DNA from 3 places in the Nocardia sp. NPDC019395 genome. Region 1 is predicted to be linked to each of the others. Evidence: riboswitches for the same ligand, from Rfam matches in the RefSeq annotation. Region 1 holds a riboswitch; each other region holds the start of a gene.
What was found. A riboswitch is a leader RNA that binds a small molecule or an ion and turns the genes downstream of it on or off. The one in region 1 is predicted to bind S-adenosylmethionine.

Region 1 (5,146 bases):
AGAACTCCGACGAAATCCACCGGCCGGCGCAAGCCGCGGCCCGACCGGACAGCAGTTCCCACGTCCGGGGACATCCGATAATGGGGTCGTGTCGAGTATTCCTTCCCAGGTGAGAGCGGAACGCTGATGAGCCCTGCCGGCACCAAGAAGATGGGCGATCTGATACCCCTTCATCCGTGCGCGCCCAAGGGGTTGAAATTTCTGTTCCCGCTGGCCGAGGGAGTTATTCAACGACAGATCCAGCTACTGGGGTCGGGCACTCCATCCAAAGCCCCTGACCTGCAGGAATTGCTGCGCGGAGAAGGAATCGCCAAGCCCGAGAACCAGTCGGAGATGCTCGATCGCTACAACGAGCACAAGGACGAGGTGAACCGGGTCAAAGACGATTACAAGGAGAAAGACGGCGGCATTCCCGTGAAGACGGCCGAGATCGGCAAGGCAGTCACGGATGCCTACGACGCCATCGAAACCTCGGTCGGTGAACTCAACAAAACGATCAAGGACGCCAACGCCTCGGTATACACGGTGACCAAGAACGGCGAACCGGTGCTGGATGCGAACGGCAATGAGCAGCAGGCAATGCCCAAGGCTTCCGTGGACAGGCTCTTCAATGGGCTCTGGGATACCTTGGACAAGACCTACGGACAGGTCACCGGCGTTTCTGATCAGGCGGCGGCCCAGGCACTCAAGATCAACCGTGACGAGCCGGCCCCGACCAACAACAATTACAGCGGTCTCGGCGGATCTCCCGGGGTGCCCATCGGCGGCGGATCACCGAGCTCTTCGCTGATGAGCGACGACGCCGGTGGCAGTGGTATGTCCGCCGGATCCGGCGGACCGCCCCTCACGAAGCCCGAGGGCGAGGTGGCGGAATGGATCAACGAGGCGATAAAAATCATGCAGGAGAACGGTGTCCCGGTCGACGAATCAGACGCCGCCATCATCGCCACCATGATCGAGAAAGAGTCCAGCGGCAACCCCCATGCACTGAACGACTGGGACAGCAACTGGGAAAAGGGGACTCCGTCCAAGGGGATCATGCAGTGCATCGACCCCACCTTCGATGCTCATTCCCTACCCGGCCACAAGGACATCTGGAATCCGGTCGACAACATCATCGCAGGCACCCGGTACGCAATCAGTCGCTACGGATCGCTGGAAAATACGCCCGGCATGAAGTCCCTGAACAGCACCGGAGACTACACAAACTACTGACCGGCCACGCTCGCGCCGAGGGAAGCGGCGATCCCGAGTCGACGAAAATCAAGACCGGGTGGCATGCTCGCGTATCCGCCGAGTCGCGACACAACGCTGTCGTACCAGGCAAGGGGGCTGGCCCCTCGATACCCAGTCCGGCCGAGTATGTTCTTCGAACAGTGGACGCAGGGCGAGGATTTCGGCGGACTGCTGCTCCGGTGGCTGGACCGCCTGCCCTCCTGCGACCTCGCCGGTGGCCCGCTCCTCCCGGCTCTGCCGACCGATATCGCAGCGCTGTGGAGGTCCGCATCTCGACCAGTCCATTCACACATCTCCGGCGGTCCGGCTGCGGCACGGAAACCACGACCCCGCCTCCCTGGGAATCGGCATGCGGATCTCATGCCGACGCCGCGGAGGCGAGGTCGTTTCCGGGTACTACTTACTTGAGCGCGCGGGCCAGGTTGGCGTCGAGCGCGGCGAGGAATTCCTCGGTGGTGAGGTAGCCCTGGTCGCCGCCGACCAGTGCGGCGAGATCCTTCGTCATCTGGCCGCCTTCGACGGTCTTGATGACCACGTCCTCGAGGGTCTGCGCGAAACCGATCACCTCGGGGGTGTTGTCCAGCTTGCCGCGGTGTTCGAGGCCGCGGGTCCAGGCGAAGATCGACGCGATCGGGTTGGTCGAGGTCGGCTTGCCCTGCTGATGCTGGCGGTAGTGCCGGGTGACCGTGCCGTGCGCGGCCTCGGCCTCGCAGGTCTTGCCGTCCGGGGTGAGCAGTACGGAGGTCATGAGGCCCAGCGAACCGAAGCCCTGCGCGACGGTATCGGACTGCACATCACCGTCGTAGTTCTTGCAGGCCCAGACGTAGCCGCCCTCCCACTTCATGGAGGAGGCGACCATATCGTCGATCAGCCGGTGCTCGTAGGTGAGACCGGCGGCCTCGAACTCGCTCTTGAACTCGGCCTCGAACACCGCCTCGAAGGTGTCCTTGAACATGCCGTCATAGGCTTTCAGGATGGTGTTCTTGGTCGACATGTAGACCGGGTAGTTCTGCTGCAGCCCGTAGTTGAACGAGGCGCGCGCGAAGTCCTCGATGGACTTCTTGAAGTTGTACATACCCATCACGACGCCGCCGTCCTCGGGCATCTTCACGACCTCGTGCACGATCGGCTCGCTGCCGTCTTCCGGGGTGAAGGTGAGGGTGACGGTGCCGGCCTCGTAGACCTTGAAGTCGGTGGCGCGGTACTGGTCACCGAAGGCGTGACGGCCGATGATGATCGGCTTGGTCCAGCCGGGCACCAGGCGCGGAACGTTGGAGATGATGATCGGCGCGCGGAAGATGGTGCCGCCGAGGATGTTGCGGATGGTGCCGTTGGGCGACCGCCACATCTTCTTGAGACCGAATTCCTCGACCCGGGCCTCGTCGGGGGTGATCGTGGCGCATTTGACGCCCACACCGTGCTCTTTGATGGCATTGGCGGCGTCGACGGTGACCTGGTCGTCGGTCTTGTCGCGGTACTCGATGCCGAGGTCGTAGTACTCGAGGTTCACATCGAGGTACGGGTGGATCAGCTTGTCCTTGATGAACTGCCAGATGATCCGGGTCATCTCGTCGCCGTCGAGTTCTACGACGGTGCCTTCAACCTTGATCTTGGACATGGATCTTCGTGTCCTCCTAAGACTGGTGCCCTCATTGCACGGCCAGGCGAACACGCTTGTGAGCGGACCCCAGCTGTTCAATAGACAACGTATACATCCCGCGTTGTCCACGAGACGTCTGGTGTAACCAAGACGAGCGTACTGCTTCGGGTGATCTCACGGTGCAGCCAGCCCCGGTCGTGAAATTTCACACGGGTGAACCGCGCCACAAGATTACCTGGTGGGGACATATGCCGATTTCGGTACGCCAGAGCACACCGCTACCATGTTGAGCAGGTCATGAGCGCCAGCGCCAAGCCCCGGCTCGCTGGTCGGCAACCCTCCTGCTGCGGCGGGGTGCTCCGGGTGATGACCGGGCTCCCGAAAGCCGGGAGCAAGCGCACGTCAGGAGGTCACCGTTATGTGCCGGTGCTGTACTTTCGGCGCCGCTTTCGGCGGCGCGGGGCTAGTGGAAGTCATCGCGTGAAGGTGGGGAGCAAACCAGTCACGGACGTACCCGTCGCGCAGCTGCCCCCGGACGGCGGCACCCGCGGTCTGATCGATATCGGCGATATCACGCTGGAGAACGGGGCCGAGCTGCCCGGTGTTCAGTTGGTCGTGCAGCGGTGGGGGGAACTGTCGGCGGCCCGGGACAACGTGGTGCTGATCGAGCATGCGTTGACCGGCGACTCCCATGTGGTGGGCGAACCGGATGCGGATAATCCGTCGCCCGGGTGGTGGAACGGAATGATCGGGCCGGGGGCGCCCATCGACACCGACGAGTGGTGTGTGGTCGCGACCAATGTGCTCGGTGGCTGTCAGGGCAGCACCGGGCCCGCGTCGCCCCACCCGGACGGGATGCCCTGGGGGGCGCGGTTCCCGGAGATCTCCATCCGCGATCAGGTGAGCGCCGAACTACGACTGTGCGATCTGCTCGGCGTCGACCGTCTGGCCGCTGCGGTCGGCGGGTCGATGGGCGGGATGCGGGTGCTGGAATGGATGCTCCTCGCACCCGAACGCATCGCCTCGGCGCTGATCCTCGCGGTCGGCGCCCGCGCCACCGCCGATCAGATCGGGACGCAGACCACCCAGATCGCCGCCATCACCAGCGACCCCGACTGGCAGGGCGGGAACTATCACGGCACCGGCCGCGCGCCGATGGCCGGGATGGGCATCGCGCGGCGGATAGCGCACCTTACTTATCGCACCGAGGTCGAACTGGACAGCCGGTTCGCCAACAGCCCGCAGACCGGTGAGGATCCCTGGGACGGCGGCCGATACGCCGTGCAGAGCTACCTCGAATACCAGGCCGAGAAGCTGGGCAGACGTTTCGACCCCTCGACGTATGTGCTGCTCAGCGAGGCGATGAACCGCCACGATATCGGGCGCGGTCGCGGCGGGATCGACGCGGCGATGGCGAGCTGCCAGGTGCCGTGCATCGTGGGCGGTATCGACTCCGACCGGCTGTATCCCTTGCACACCCAGCGGGAGCTGGCGGACGGGCTGCCGGGCTGCCGGCATTTCGAGATCATCGCCTCCCGGGACGGCCACGACGCGTTCCTCACCGAAGCCGAGGCCATCGGCAAACTGCTGGATCAGACGATGGATCTGGCCCGCTCCAGCCGCTGAGCAGCCGGTTCAGCCCACGCCGAGCGTATTGATCGTGGCGGCGAGGAAGACGATCGCACCACCCAGCAGGGTCAGCGCACCCACATCGAACGGTCTGCTGCGCACCGCGAGCAGACCTACCCGCAGGGTCGGCAGGCACAGCCGGAACGCGGCGGCGATCAGCGTCGCGCCGCCGAAGAAGAAAGCCCCGCGCCGCCACCGATCCTGCGCGACGAAAACCACGGCCACCGCGATCACCGCGACAACCACAACCATCGGCAGATGGCAGCGCAGGAACACGGCCAGGCGGCTGCCGGTGCCGGGATGGTCCTCGGTCACAGTCTCGGCGTCGGTCACGGATGCGATTGTTCCAGATGCCGCCGGTCAGGTCCGCGTGACCGGTTCGTACTGGGGCCGATCAGGCCGAATGTCCACGCGAAGCCCCGCGGGCAGTGCGGGCAGCCGGCGGTCACCGCGGCCAGCAGGTGCGGCTCGTACCGTCCGGCTCGAGGGTCCGTGCTCGCGGCACGCGGGTCGGTTGGTGGCAGCCGTGACCGCGGAGGGTGACCCTACCAGCGGCGACACCGAACCCTCGGCACTCGGAGGGGTCAGCTCATGGACCAACCGAACGTGCCCAGCGGCGCCGCCGAGTCCTACGAGGCCCTGAGAGGTTTTGGCCCGGCCCTGCCTTCAGTCCTCGAAGCG
Region 2 (5,146 bases), on a different contig from region 1:
TATCGGCGGCGGCGCGTTTCAGGTTGAACCGCACCGCCCGCACGCCGGCCTCGTGCAGATCGAGAATCTCGGAATCGGAGGCGTCCAGATCGAGCCGGGTCACCCCGACCCAGCCCGGGCCGAGTTCGGCCAACGCGGCCCGCAGGTAGCTCTGATCGTTTCCCTGGAAAGACGCGCTGACCACCGCGCCACCGGAAGGCGCGAACCGGGCCATCCGGCGTCGGTAATCGTCGACCGTGTAGGGCTCCGGTAGGTAGCCCTCATTCTCGATCAGCGGAAAACGCGGATCGATGATGTGCACATGCGCATCGAACACGGATACAGAATGCCTGATGTGTGGGGGTGATGCCCGCTCCTCCCAGCTCTGGGTGGTCGGAGCGGGCTCGGATTACACCTTGTGGGGTTCGCTGGCGCGCAGCATATCCTCGCGCTCGACGACCTTGACCCGCTCCCGGCCCTCCGGCTCGCCCAGCGAACGCTCATGGGCGTCGAGCCGGTACCAGCCCGCCCAGGTGGTGAACGGGATACCGCGACTCTCGAGGAAATCGGTCACCGCGTCCGGCTCCGGGCTCTCGGCGACGGCGAAATCCTTGCTGTCGTCCAGCAGGCACGCCACCGTTTCGTTCGCATCGCCCTTGGTGTGGCCGATCAGCCCGACCGGACCGCGCTTGATCCAGCCGGTCACATAGGTGCCGGGCAGGTAGCGGGCGGCACCGTCGGCGTTCTCGTCGACCAGTACGCGACCGGCCTCGTTCGGGATCACACCGGCCTGATCGTCGAACGGCAGCTCGGAGATGTTCTGCGACAGGTAGCCCACGGCGCGGTAGATCGCCTGCACATCCCAGTCCCGGAAGTTCCCGGTGCCCTTCACGTTGCCGGTGCCGTCGAGCTGGGTGCGTTCGGTGCGCAGCCCCACGACCTTGCCGTCCTCGCCCATGATCTCGGCGGGGGATTCGAAGAAGTGCAGGTAGAGCTTGTGCGGCCGATCGCCCTGATCCCGGATCGCCCACTGCTCGAGGGTGTTGGCGACCATATCGACCTGCTTGGAATGGCGGCGCGCGGCCTCGGATCCCTCGTCGTAGTCGATGTCCTCCGGATCGACGATCACCTCGATCGTCGGCGAATGATCGAGTTCCCGCAGCTCCAGCGGGGTGAACTTGGCCTGCGCCGGCCCGCGGCGGCCGAATACGTGCACCTCGACGGCCTTGTTGGCCTTCAGGCCCTCGTAGACGTTCGGCGGGATCTCGGTCGGCAGCAGTTCGTCACCGGTTTTGGCGAGCACCCGCGCCACGTCGAGCGCGACATTGCCCACCCCGAGCACCGCCACCTTCTCCGCGTCCAGCGGCCAGGTGCGCGGCACATCCGGATGCCCGTCGTACCAGGAGACGAAATCGGCGGCACCGTAGGAACCGTCCAGATCGATACCCGGGACCGGCAACGCCCGGTCGGCGTTGGCGCCCGTGGAGAAGATCACCGCATCGTAGAAACGCCGCAGATCCGACAGGGTGATATCGGTGCCGTAATCGATATTGCCCAGCAGCCGCACCTGCTCCTTGTCCAGGACCTTGTGCAGCGCGGTCACGATCCCCTTGATCCGGGGGTGGTCCGGTGCGACGCCGTAGCGGATCAGACCGAACGGGGCCGGCATCCGCTCGAACAGGTCGATCGAAACCTCGGCATCCGACTTCATCAGCGCGTCAGCGGCGTAGATCCCCGCCGGACCAGCCCCCACGATCGCGATCCGAAGCGGGCGATTCGCTTCCTTCTGCTCGGTCATCTGTTTCGCGCACCCTTATCGGTCGAAAGAAATCACTGGCGTTGCACTTAGCTTAGGCTAAGTTGACGCGTGGCCCGTATGCGCCGTTGTCGCGCCGCCCCGGGGCAGCCGGTTCGCTGCACGTCTTCCCACGTCTCCGCGGCGACTGCTGTGCCGTCCACCCGCGGTCTACCGCAATTCTATCGGGGTGCGGGCGCACCATCGATGGCGGGACCAGGGATGATCATCGGTATGAGCGATTCCGGACCCGCTGACGAACCGTCGGCCGCCGACCCGGATGCCACCCCACCACGGCGCACGATCACGCCGTTCGCCGTGGCCGCGGTGATCGCGGCCGTGGTCCTCGGGGGCATCCTGCTCACCGGCCTGCTGGCGCCCGTTGAGAAAAATGTCACAGAATCCGACCGGATCGCGGGAGCGGTCCGCGACTTCGGCGATGTGAGCAGCCGCTACGGACCGGAACCACCGCGCGAGGCGGTCTGTCCCGGCTTCGTTCCCGCCCGGTCCCCGTTCGCCGGACGGCTACAGCCCGGCGAGACCGGAAAAGATATCGAGATCACGAAATTGGGCCCGATCCAGATCAACGGCGAGACCGCGACCGTCGATGTGACCAGCCGGGTCGAGGGCGCGGAAGCAACCTCCACCTGGTGGCTGTTCCACACGGACGGCGAATGGCGGGTGTGCAACCAGCCGGTCGAATGATTCCGGCGAGCACCGTCAACCAGGGTTTGACAGCGGCCGGTCGGGCCGGGCAATCTCATGCATTAGGTCATGAGTGCCAGCGCCAAGCCCCGGCTCGCTGGTCGGCAACCCTCCTCCGCGGTGGGGTGCTCCGGGTGACGACCTGGCACGCATCGAACAGATGCGGCAAGTGCGGATTCGCAGGAGGTAACACGTATGAGTTACGCAGGTGATATCGGTCCACAGCAGGCCTGGGAACTGCTGGCCGAGAATCCCGACGCCGTCCTGGTGGACGTGCGGACCGAAGCCGAATGGAAGTTCGTCGGCGTACCCGACACCAGCCCCATCGCCAAGCCGACACTGCTGGTGGAGTGGGTCGATGGCACCGGGACACGCAACACCGGATTCCTCGACCAGCTGCGCTCGGCGCTGGGCGACCGCCCGGCCGACGCACCGGTGCTCTTCCTGTGCCGGTCCGGCCAGCGTTCGGCGCACGCCGCCGACGCCGCGACCGGTGCCGGTATCGCGCCCTCGTACAACATCTCCGAAGGATTCGAAGGCCCACTCGACGAGTTCGGGCACCGTGGCGGTTCCGGCTGGCGAGCCGACGGGCTTCCCTGGCGGCAGTCGTGATCGGCGGCGGTGCGTTCGAGCGGGTACTGCCCGAAGGTGTCGGACCGGCCACGCTGGGCGTGCGCGGCGGCCTGAACCGGTCGGGTTTCGAAGAGACCTCCGAAGCGCTCTACCTGAACTCGGGATTCGTCTACGCCAGCGCCGAAGCCGCCGAAGCGGCGTTCACGGGCGAAGCCCAGCATTACGTGTACTCCCGCTACGGGAACCCGACCGTGGCCACCTTCCAGGAACGGATGCGGCTGCTCGACGGCGCAGAAGCCTGTTTCGCGACCGCCAGCGGTATGGCGGCGGTATTCGTCGCGCTCGGCGCACTCCTGAAGGCGGGTGACCGGCTGGTCGCCGCGCGCAGCCTGTTCGGGTCGTGTTTCGTGGTGTGTAACGAGATCCTGCCGCGCTGGGGTATCGAAACGGTTTTCGTCGACGGCGAAGATCTGGACCAGTGGGAAGCGGCGCTCGCGGAACCGGCGGCGGCGGTGTTCTTCGAAACTCCCGCCAACCCGATGCAGACGCTGGTCGACGTGCGGCGGGTCTGCGAACTCGCGCATGCCGCGGGCGCGAAGGTTGTGCTGGACAATGTCTTCGCGACGCCGCTGTTGCAACGCGGGTTCGAACTGGGCGCGGACGTGATCGTGTATTCGGGCACCAAACATATCGACGGTCAGGGCCGGGTACTGGGCGGCGCGATCCTGGGGTCGGAGGAATACATCGAGGGCCCGGTCAAAACGCTTATGCGGCATACGGGGCCGGCGTTGAGCCCGTTCAACGCATGGACGCTGCTCAAGGGGCTCGAAACGATGCCGCTGCGGGTCCGGCAGTCGGCTGATTCGGCGCTCCGGATCGCGCGATACCTCGACGAGCATCCGGCGGTGAGCTGGGTGCGCTACCCGTTCCTGGAAACTCACCCGCAGTACAAGCTGGCCACCGACCAGATGAGCGGCGGTGGGACGGTGGTGACGTTCGAGCTGAAGGCCTCGGCGGATACGGCCAAGAAACGGGCGTTCGAGGTGCTCAACGGGTTGCGGATCATCGATATCTCCAACAACCTGGGTGACGCGAAATCGCTGATCACGCATCCGGCGACGACCACGCACCGGGCGATGGGGGCGGAAGGGCGCGCGGGGATCGGGCTGTCGGACGGGGTGGTGCGTCTGTCGGTCGGGCTCGAGGATATCGAGGATCTGCTCGGGGATATCGACCAGGCGTTGTAGTACCTCGGGGCAGACCGACCGTGAAGGGCGGGCTGTAATTTTGGAGCCGCTCCGCGGCTCGAGGGCGGGGCCCTGTTAACCCGGTTCTTCACTCCCGGCGCTCAGTCGCTGCGCTCCTTCGCTCTGGTCGCTCCAGAACCGGGTGGGCCCCGCCCGTGGATGCTGGGGGTGGTCAGGTGAAGGGGGTGCGGACGCGACCTACCAGGTCGGCGACAGAGCCGAGGACGGTGGTGGGGCGGTAGGGGTAGTGCTCGATCGACATCTTTGTCGAGATTCCGGTGGTTACCAGGATGGTGCGCATTCCGGCTTCCATCCCGGAGATGACGTCGGTGTCCATGCGGTCGCCGATCATCACGCTGCTCTGTGAGTGGGCGTCGATCCGTCGTAGGGCCGAGCGCATCATCAACGGGTTCGGTTTGCCCACGTAGTACGGGTCGCGGCCGGTGGCGCGGGTGATCAGGGCCGCTACCGAACCGGTCGCGGGGAGTACACCGTCGCGGGACGGGCCGGTGGGGTCGGGGTTGGTGGCGATGAAGCGGGCGCCCCGTTCGACCAGCCGGATCGCGGTGGTGATCGCCTCGAACGAGTAGGTGCGGGTCTCGCCCAGTACCACGTAGTCGGGGTCGACCTCGGTCAGCACGTAGCCGATCTCGTGGAGTGCGGTGGTGAGCCCGGACTCGCCGACCACATAGGCAGTGCCGCCGGGCCGCTGCTCTTTCAAGAAACTCGCCGTGGCCAGGGCCGATGTCCAGATCGAGTGTTCGGGGATCTCCAGCCCGGTCTGCCGCAACCGCGCCGCCAGATCGCGCGGTGTGCGGATGGAATTGTTCGTCAGTACCAGGAACGG
Region 3 (5,146 bases), on a different contig from region 1:
CAGGGGCATACCGGGGCGGAAATAGTAGTCGAAACGGTGCCGATTCCCTTCATCGAAGGATTCGGTGCCCCGGTCCGGAGGGTTCGTTTTCGGCTCCTGTGGCAGCATGGGCGAATGCTGACACGAATAATTACTCGCGTTCAATTCGCATTCTGATATGCCTCCCGCACCTCGCGCCAACCTCCGCCGGACACCGCGCCAGCAACGCTCGCGGCAAATGGTCCAGCGCATCATCGACGCCGGTCAGTCCGTGCTGATCTCATACGGGTACGAGGGCGCCTCGACCAACCGCATAGCGGCGGCCGCCGGAATCAGTCCCGGTTCGCTCTACCAGTACTTTCCCAATAAGGATGCCGTGATCGGTGCCGCCATCGACCGTTACAACGGCGAGGTATCCGAGAGGGTCCGCGCGCAGGTGCTGAAATATATGACGGAGCCGCCGGAAGTCGCGCTGCAGCAGTCGATCTCCGCGCTACTGGACGCGCTGGGAAATCAGCCCGAACTCCTGCGCGCGGTGGTCGAACAGACTCCCCGGCTCAGTGTCGGGCATACGGTCGTCAACTTCGAAGACCAGATCGCGGACCTCACCCGCGCCGCGCTCACCCTGCGCGGATACCGGCCCCACGAGGACACGGATATCCCGACGGCCGCCTGGATGCTCGTCCGGACCGTGGAACATCTGACCGTCCGCTATATCCTCGACCAGCCCGATATTCCCCGCGATATCTTCCTCACCAACCTCATCCGGATGATCCTCAACTACTTCCGCCGACCGTGAATCCACCATCCCGGTGTGGCCGAAGCCGAGTATTACGCGAGTACTGTCGTTCTCGTCGATCGGCGACGCGCGCAATAGGCCGCCGAGAGCACCGTCCGTCCGGTGCACCCGGAATTACGCGAATGATTGCTCGCAATCTGCCCGCAGGGACGCCGAGGTGCAGGACAGCTGGGCAACCGATCACCAGGCCGACAACGTGAAGATGTGCCAGGCCAGATCGTTGAACCACGCGCTCATAACGAGTCCTCTCGATTCCGCTGGAGTTTCCCAGCCTAGATCCAGTTACCACAGAGAATAGCTCCGCGGCCCGCATAGGCCCCTGCACAAAGCCCATTCGTGACGCTCATCAGCAACACATGAGCTACGCATCCACCGTCTCCGACAACGGGTCGGACCATCCACCTCTGGACATCATCAGGGCTCGAGCCGAGTGACAGTTCGCTGTCCCCCTTCCGCACGGCCGCCGCACCGATGCGGGTTGACAAACCCCGCGGGCGTCTGAAAATCTCGGGCCAGGTCATGAGTGCCAGCATCGAGCCCCGGCTTGCTGGCCGGCAACCCTCCTCCGCGGTGGGGTGCCCCGGGTGACGACCTGGCCGACGCTCGACCGAGCGCGGCAAGCGCGGACTCCGTTCGTTCGATCACCGCCGGAGTCCCTGAATCGATGGGATTGCGTGATGACCGCTGTACTCGACCGGACCGGCGCCCTCGCCCTTGTCTCCGGCTCCGATCTCCGAGTTCCCCTGGTACAGGGCGGGACCCGGACCTACGCCAATTTCGACTACGCGGCCAGCGCTCCGGCGTTGGTACAGGTCACCGACCGTATTGCCGAACTGCTGCCCTATTACGCGAGTGTCCATCGTGGGGCCGGGTACGCCTCACGGGTGTCCACTCAGTGCTACGAGGCGGCGCGCGCGACGGTCGGCCGATTCCTGCACTGCGCCGACGATCAGGTGGTGGTGTTCACTCGCAACACCACCGACGCGGTGAATCTGCTGGCCGGATGCGTTCCCGGCGATACGGTGGTGCTCGATATCGAACACCACGCGAACCTGCTGCCCTGGCAGCGACGTGGTCGCCGCGTGGTGCACGCGGCCGATACCGTCGAAGAAACACTGCGCCGGCTGACGGCCGAATTGTGTGCGAAACCGGCCGCGCTGCTGGCCGTGACGGGGGCATCCAATGTGACCGGTGAGGTGCTGCCGCTGGACCGCCTCGCCTCCCTGGCGCACCAGTGCGGCGCACGGATTCTGGTGGATGCGGCACAGCTGGCTCCGCACCGGCGGATCGACCTCTGCGCCACCGGTATCGATTACCTGGTGTTGTCCGGGCACAAGCTGTACGCACCGTTCGGCGCCGGGGTACTGGCCGGGCGCCGGGACTGGCTCGATACGGCGGAGCCCTATCTATCCGGCGGTGGCGCGGTTACCGACGTCACGGTCACGAACACGGTGTGGGCGGCGGCACCGCAGCGTCATGAGGCGGGGTCACCGAATGTGCTCGGCGCGGCGGCCCTTGCCACCGCGTGTGAAGTTCTCACCGAACTCGGTGACCGCGCCGAAGAATACGAGCGGGCGCTCACGCACCGGCTCCGCGATGGTCTGGCCGATATCCCGGGTGTCCGGTGCCTGCGGGTGTGGACCGACAGCGCCGACAGTGTCGGCATCGTCGCGTTCACCGTGGACGGATTCGAAGCCGGCCGGGTGGCAGCGTATCTCTCCGCCGAATACGGAATCGGCGTGCGCGACGGCAGGTTCTGCGCCCATCCACTACTCGCCCGTCTCGGCGTCGATGCCGCGCTGCGCGCGAGTATCGGCCTGGGAACGACGCACGCCGATATCGACCGGCTGCTCGAAGCCGTCGCCGTCCTGGTCGACCGGGGGCCGCGATGGGATTACGCGGGCACCGGCGGACGCTGGGATCCGGTACCCGAGACCCGGCCGGGCCTGATTCCCGGCACTGCTGCCGGCAACGCACCGTGCACGATCTGAGTACATCCGGCGGATGATCCTCGTACCCCGCTCCCGAGTGCGCCGGCCGTCCTTCCGCACGGCGGGGTCACCCGGATTCCTCGAGAATTGCGCCGCTAGGGTGTCACGGCCCGGTAGCGGATCATGGCGTCAGAATTGCATTCTTCGTTTCGCGAAGCTTATTCTCATCAGGGAACAGGCGCGCTGGGCGAGGAGCAGACGATGACGGAAACCGCAGTGATCACAGGAGCCGCGGGCGGGATCGGCGAGCATACGGCCCGCCGACTGTCCGCGCGGGGTGTGCGCTGCGTCCTGGTCGACCGCAATCCGCTGGTCGAGCAGGTCGCGGCGGAACTGGGCGGCGATGCGGTCGTCGGGGATCTGGCAGATCCGGCCCTGTCCCGGGTCGCGATCGCCACGGCCGGAGAGCGGCTCGATCTGCTCGTCCTCAACGCCGGGATCAACTCTGTGGACAAGGACCCCGCGGAACTCGACCTCGACCGCTACCATGCCGTCGTCGGCGTCAACCAGCACGCAGTCGTCTGGGGTCTGCGCGCCGCTCTCCCGGTCATGCGGCGGCAGGGCAGCGGTTCCATTGTGATCACCGCGTCGCATGCGGGAATCGCGGGTGTGCCGCAGGACCCGATCTACACAATGACCAAACATGCGGTCATCGGGCTGGTACGCGCGCTGCACGGCCGGCTCGCACAGGAAGGTATCCGCCTGAGCGCGGTATGCCCCGGCCTGGTGGACACGCCGCTCACCGCGGGCGGGCGGGAGCGATTCCGCGCCGCGGGAATCCCGATGCTGGATGCGGACGAGGTGGCCGCCGCCGTCGAAGGGTTGCTCCGTGACGGGGATCCGGGCACCGAACTCGTTGTCCGCCCCGGAAAACCGGCCATCCGGTACATCTCCGCACCGATCCCCTGAAAGCCCGGGCCACGCCGGACCTCATCTCCAACGGTATCGGCACGGCTATGCTCGGGAACGATGCATATCGACCTGATGCTCGATTCACTCGACGGGCTTTCTGTGGGGGATGCGCTCGGGGCGGAATTCCCCGTGATGCGCCGCTCGATTCCGGATCTCCGGGCCGGGAATCTCACACCGGGACCGTGGGGATGGACCGACGATACCGAAATGGCCTGCAGCGTGGTCGCCGAACTCCTCGGCCACGGCACGATCGACCCCGGCCGGCTGGCACCCGCCTTCGCCCGGCGGTTCGATCCGCGTCGTGACTACGGGTTCATCTCGGTCGGCACGCTGCGCCGGATCCAGGAGGGTGTGCACTGGCGGGAGGCGTCCGGAGCCGCCTACGACCACCAGGGTTCCTGCGGTAACGGCGCCGCCATGCGGGTGGCGCCGCTGGGCGCCTACTTCTCCGGCGACCCGGAACGTATTGCCGTGGAAGCGGTCCGGTCGGCCGAGGTCACCCATATGCATCCGGAAGGGATCAGCGGTGCCGTCGCGGTGGCACTCGCGGCCGGGGAGGCCGCACAGGCCCGCCGCACCGGAACACGGCCTACACCATGGGATTTCATCACCGCCGTCGCCGACCGCCTCGACGACGGTGAAACGGGCCGGCTGATCCGGCACGCCCGCACCCTGCTCGGCGTCTCCGTCGAGCAGGCCGCGGCGGAACTGGGTAATGGCTCCCGGGTGACCGCGCAGAACACGGTGCCGTTCACGATATGGGCCGCGGCAACGCATCTCACCGACTATCCGGCCGCGATCACCACGTGCATCACCGCCGACGGCGATATCGACACCACCAGCGCCATCGTCGGCGGGATCGTCGCCGCGCACACCGGCAGCGGCCCCGATTCGATCGCCGGGGTGCCGCAGGCATGGCTCGCCGCACGAGAACCGCTGCCCCGCTGGTTCGATCCGGACCACCGGCCACAGCGCAAGAAGTCGGGATTCGGCAGGGTTCGACAGTGGCTGACCGGAGGCTCGCCGGACGCACCCCTGGCCCGGTGAACGAGCGTCAGTCGCGGGCGCGGGCGATGATGAGCGGAATCCGGGTACCGTGCAGCACCGCCTGTCCGACCGAGCCGAGCGTCATTCCCGCGAACCCGCCTCGTCCATGGCTGCCGACCACGATGAGCTGAGCGTTCTCCGCCTCCGCCAGCAGCCGGCTCGCGGGCCGATCCTCGGCCACCGAATGGGTGACCGGCACCTCGGGATAGCGTTCGCACCGCCCGGCGAGGCTCTCCGCCTGGACCACGCGTGCCTGTTCCTGCATGTCCTCGCGGGAGGTGTAGCGGAAGAACTCCGACCAGGTGGTTACCGCGAGCACGCCGACACCGCCGCGGGCTGCTTCCTCGAAGGCGATATCGACAGCTTCCTGCCCGCGGGGCGACCCGTCGACGCCGACCACCACGGGCAGCCGCGAAAG

Region 2: linked by a shared signal. The riboswitch ahead of ABZ827_RS24545 (rhodanese-like domain-containing protein) and the one ahead of ABZ827_RS25745 (homoserine O-acetyltransferase) in region 1 are both predicted to bind S-adenosylmethionine.
Region 3: linked by a shared signal. The riboswitch ahead of ABZ827_RS04855 (aminotransferase class V-fold PLP-dependent enzyme) and the one ahead of ABZ827_RS25745 (homoserine O-acetyltransferase) in region 1 are both predicted to bind S-adenosylmethionine.

The regions. Positions count from the first base shown of each region.
Region 1 is NZ_JBEYBT010000016.1:59,592-64,737, reverse strand. Features, by position in the region: gene ABZ827_RS25755 (transglycosylase SLT domain-containing protein) at 127-1,215, shown strand; gene ABZ827_RS25750 (NADP-dependent isocitrate dehydrogenase) at 1,637-2,854, opposite strand; SAM riboswitch class IV at 3,130-3,240, shown strand; gene ABZ827_RS25745 (homoserine O-acetyltransferase) at 3,362-4,462, shown strand; gene ABZ827_RS25740 (DUF3017 domain-containing protein) at 4,472-4,717, opposite strand.
Region 2 is NZ_JBEYBT010000014.1:65,307-70,452, forward strand. Features, by position in the region: gene ABZ827_RS24530 (amidohydrolase family protein) at 1-316, opposite strand, end outside; gene ABZ827_RS24535 (FAD-dependent oxidoreductase) at 389-1,777, opposite strand; gene ABZ827_RS24540 (hypothetical protein) at 2,009-2,479, shown strand; SAM riboswitch class IV at 2,545-2,657, shown strand; gene ABZ827_RS24545 (rhodanese-like domain-containing protein) at 2,675-3,091, shown strand; gene ABZ827_RS24550 (O-succinylhomoserine sulfhydrylase) at 3,088-4,299, shown strand; gene ABZ827_RS24555 (HAD-IIA family hydrolase) at 4,472-5,146, opposite strand, start outside.
Region 3 is NZ_JBEYBT010000001.1:1,183,463-1,188,608, reverse strand. Features, by position in the region: gene ABZ827_RS04865 (oxygenase MpaB family protein) at 1-108, opposite strand, end outside; gene ABZ827_RS04860 (TetR/AcrR family transcriptional regulator) at 218-778, shown strand; SAM riboswitch class IV at 1,294-1,407, shown strand; gene ABZ827_RS04855 (aminotransferase class V-fold PLP-dependent enzyme) at 1,456-2,769, shown strand; gene ABZ827_RS04850 (SDR family oxidoreductase) at 2,971-3,678, shown strand; gene ABZ827_RS04845 (ADP-ribosylglycohydrolase family protein) at 3,739-4,728, shown strand; gene ABZ827_RS04840 (universal stress protein) at 4,736-5,146, opposite strand, start outside.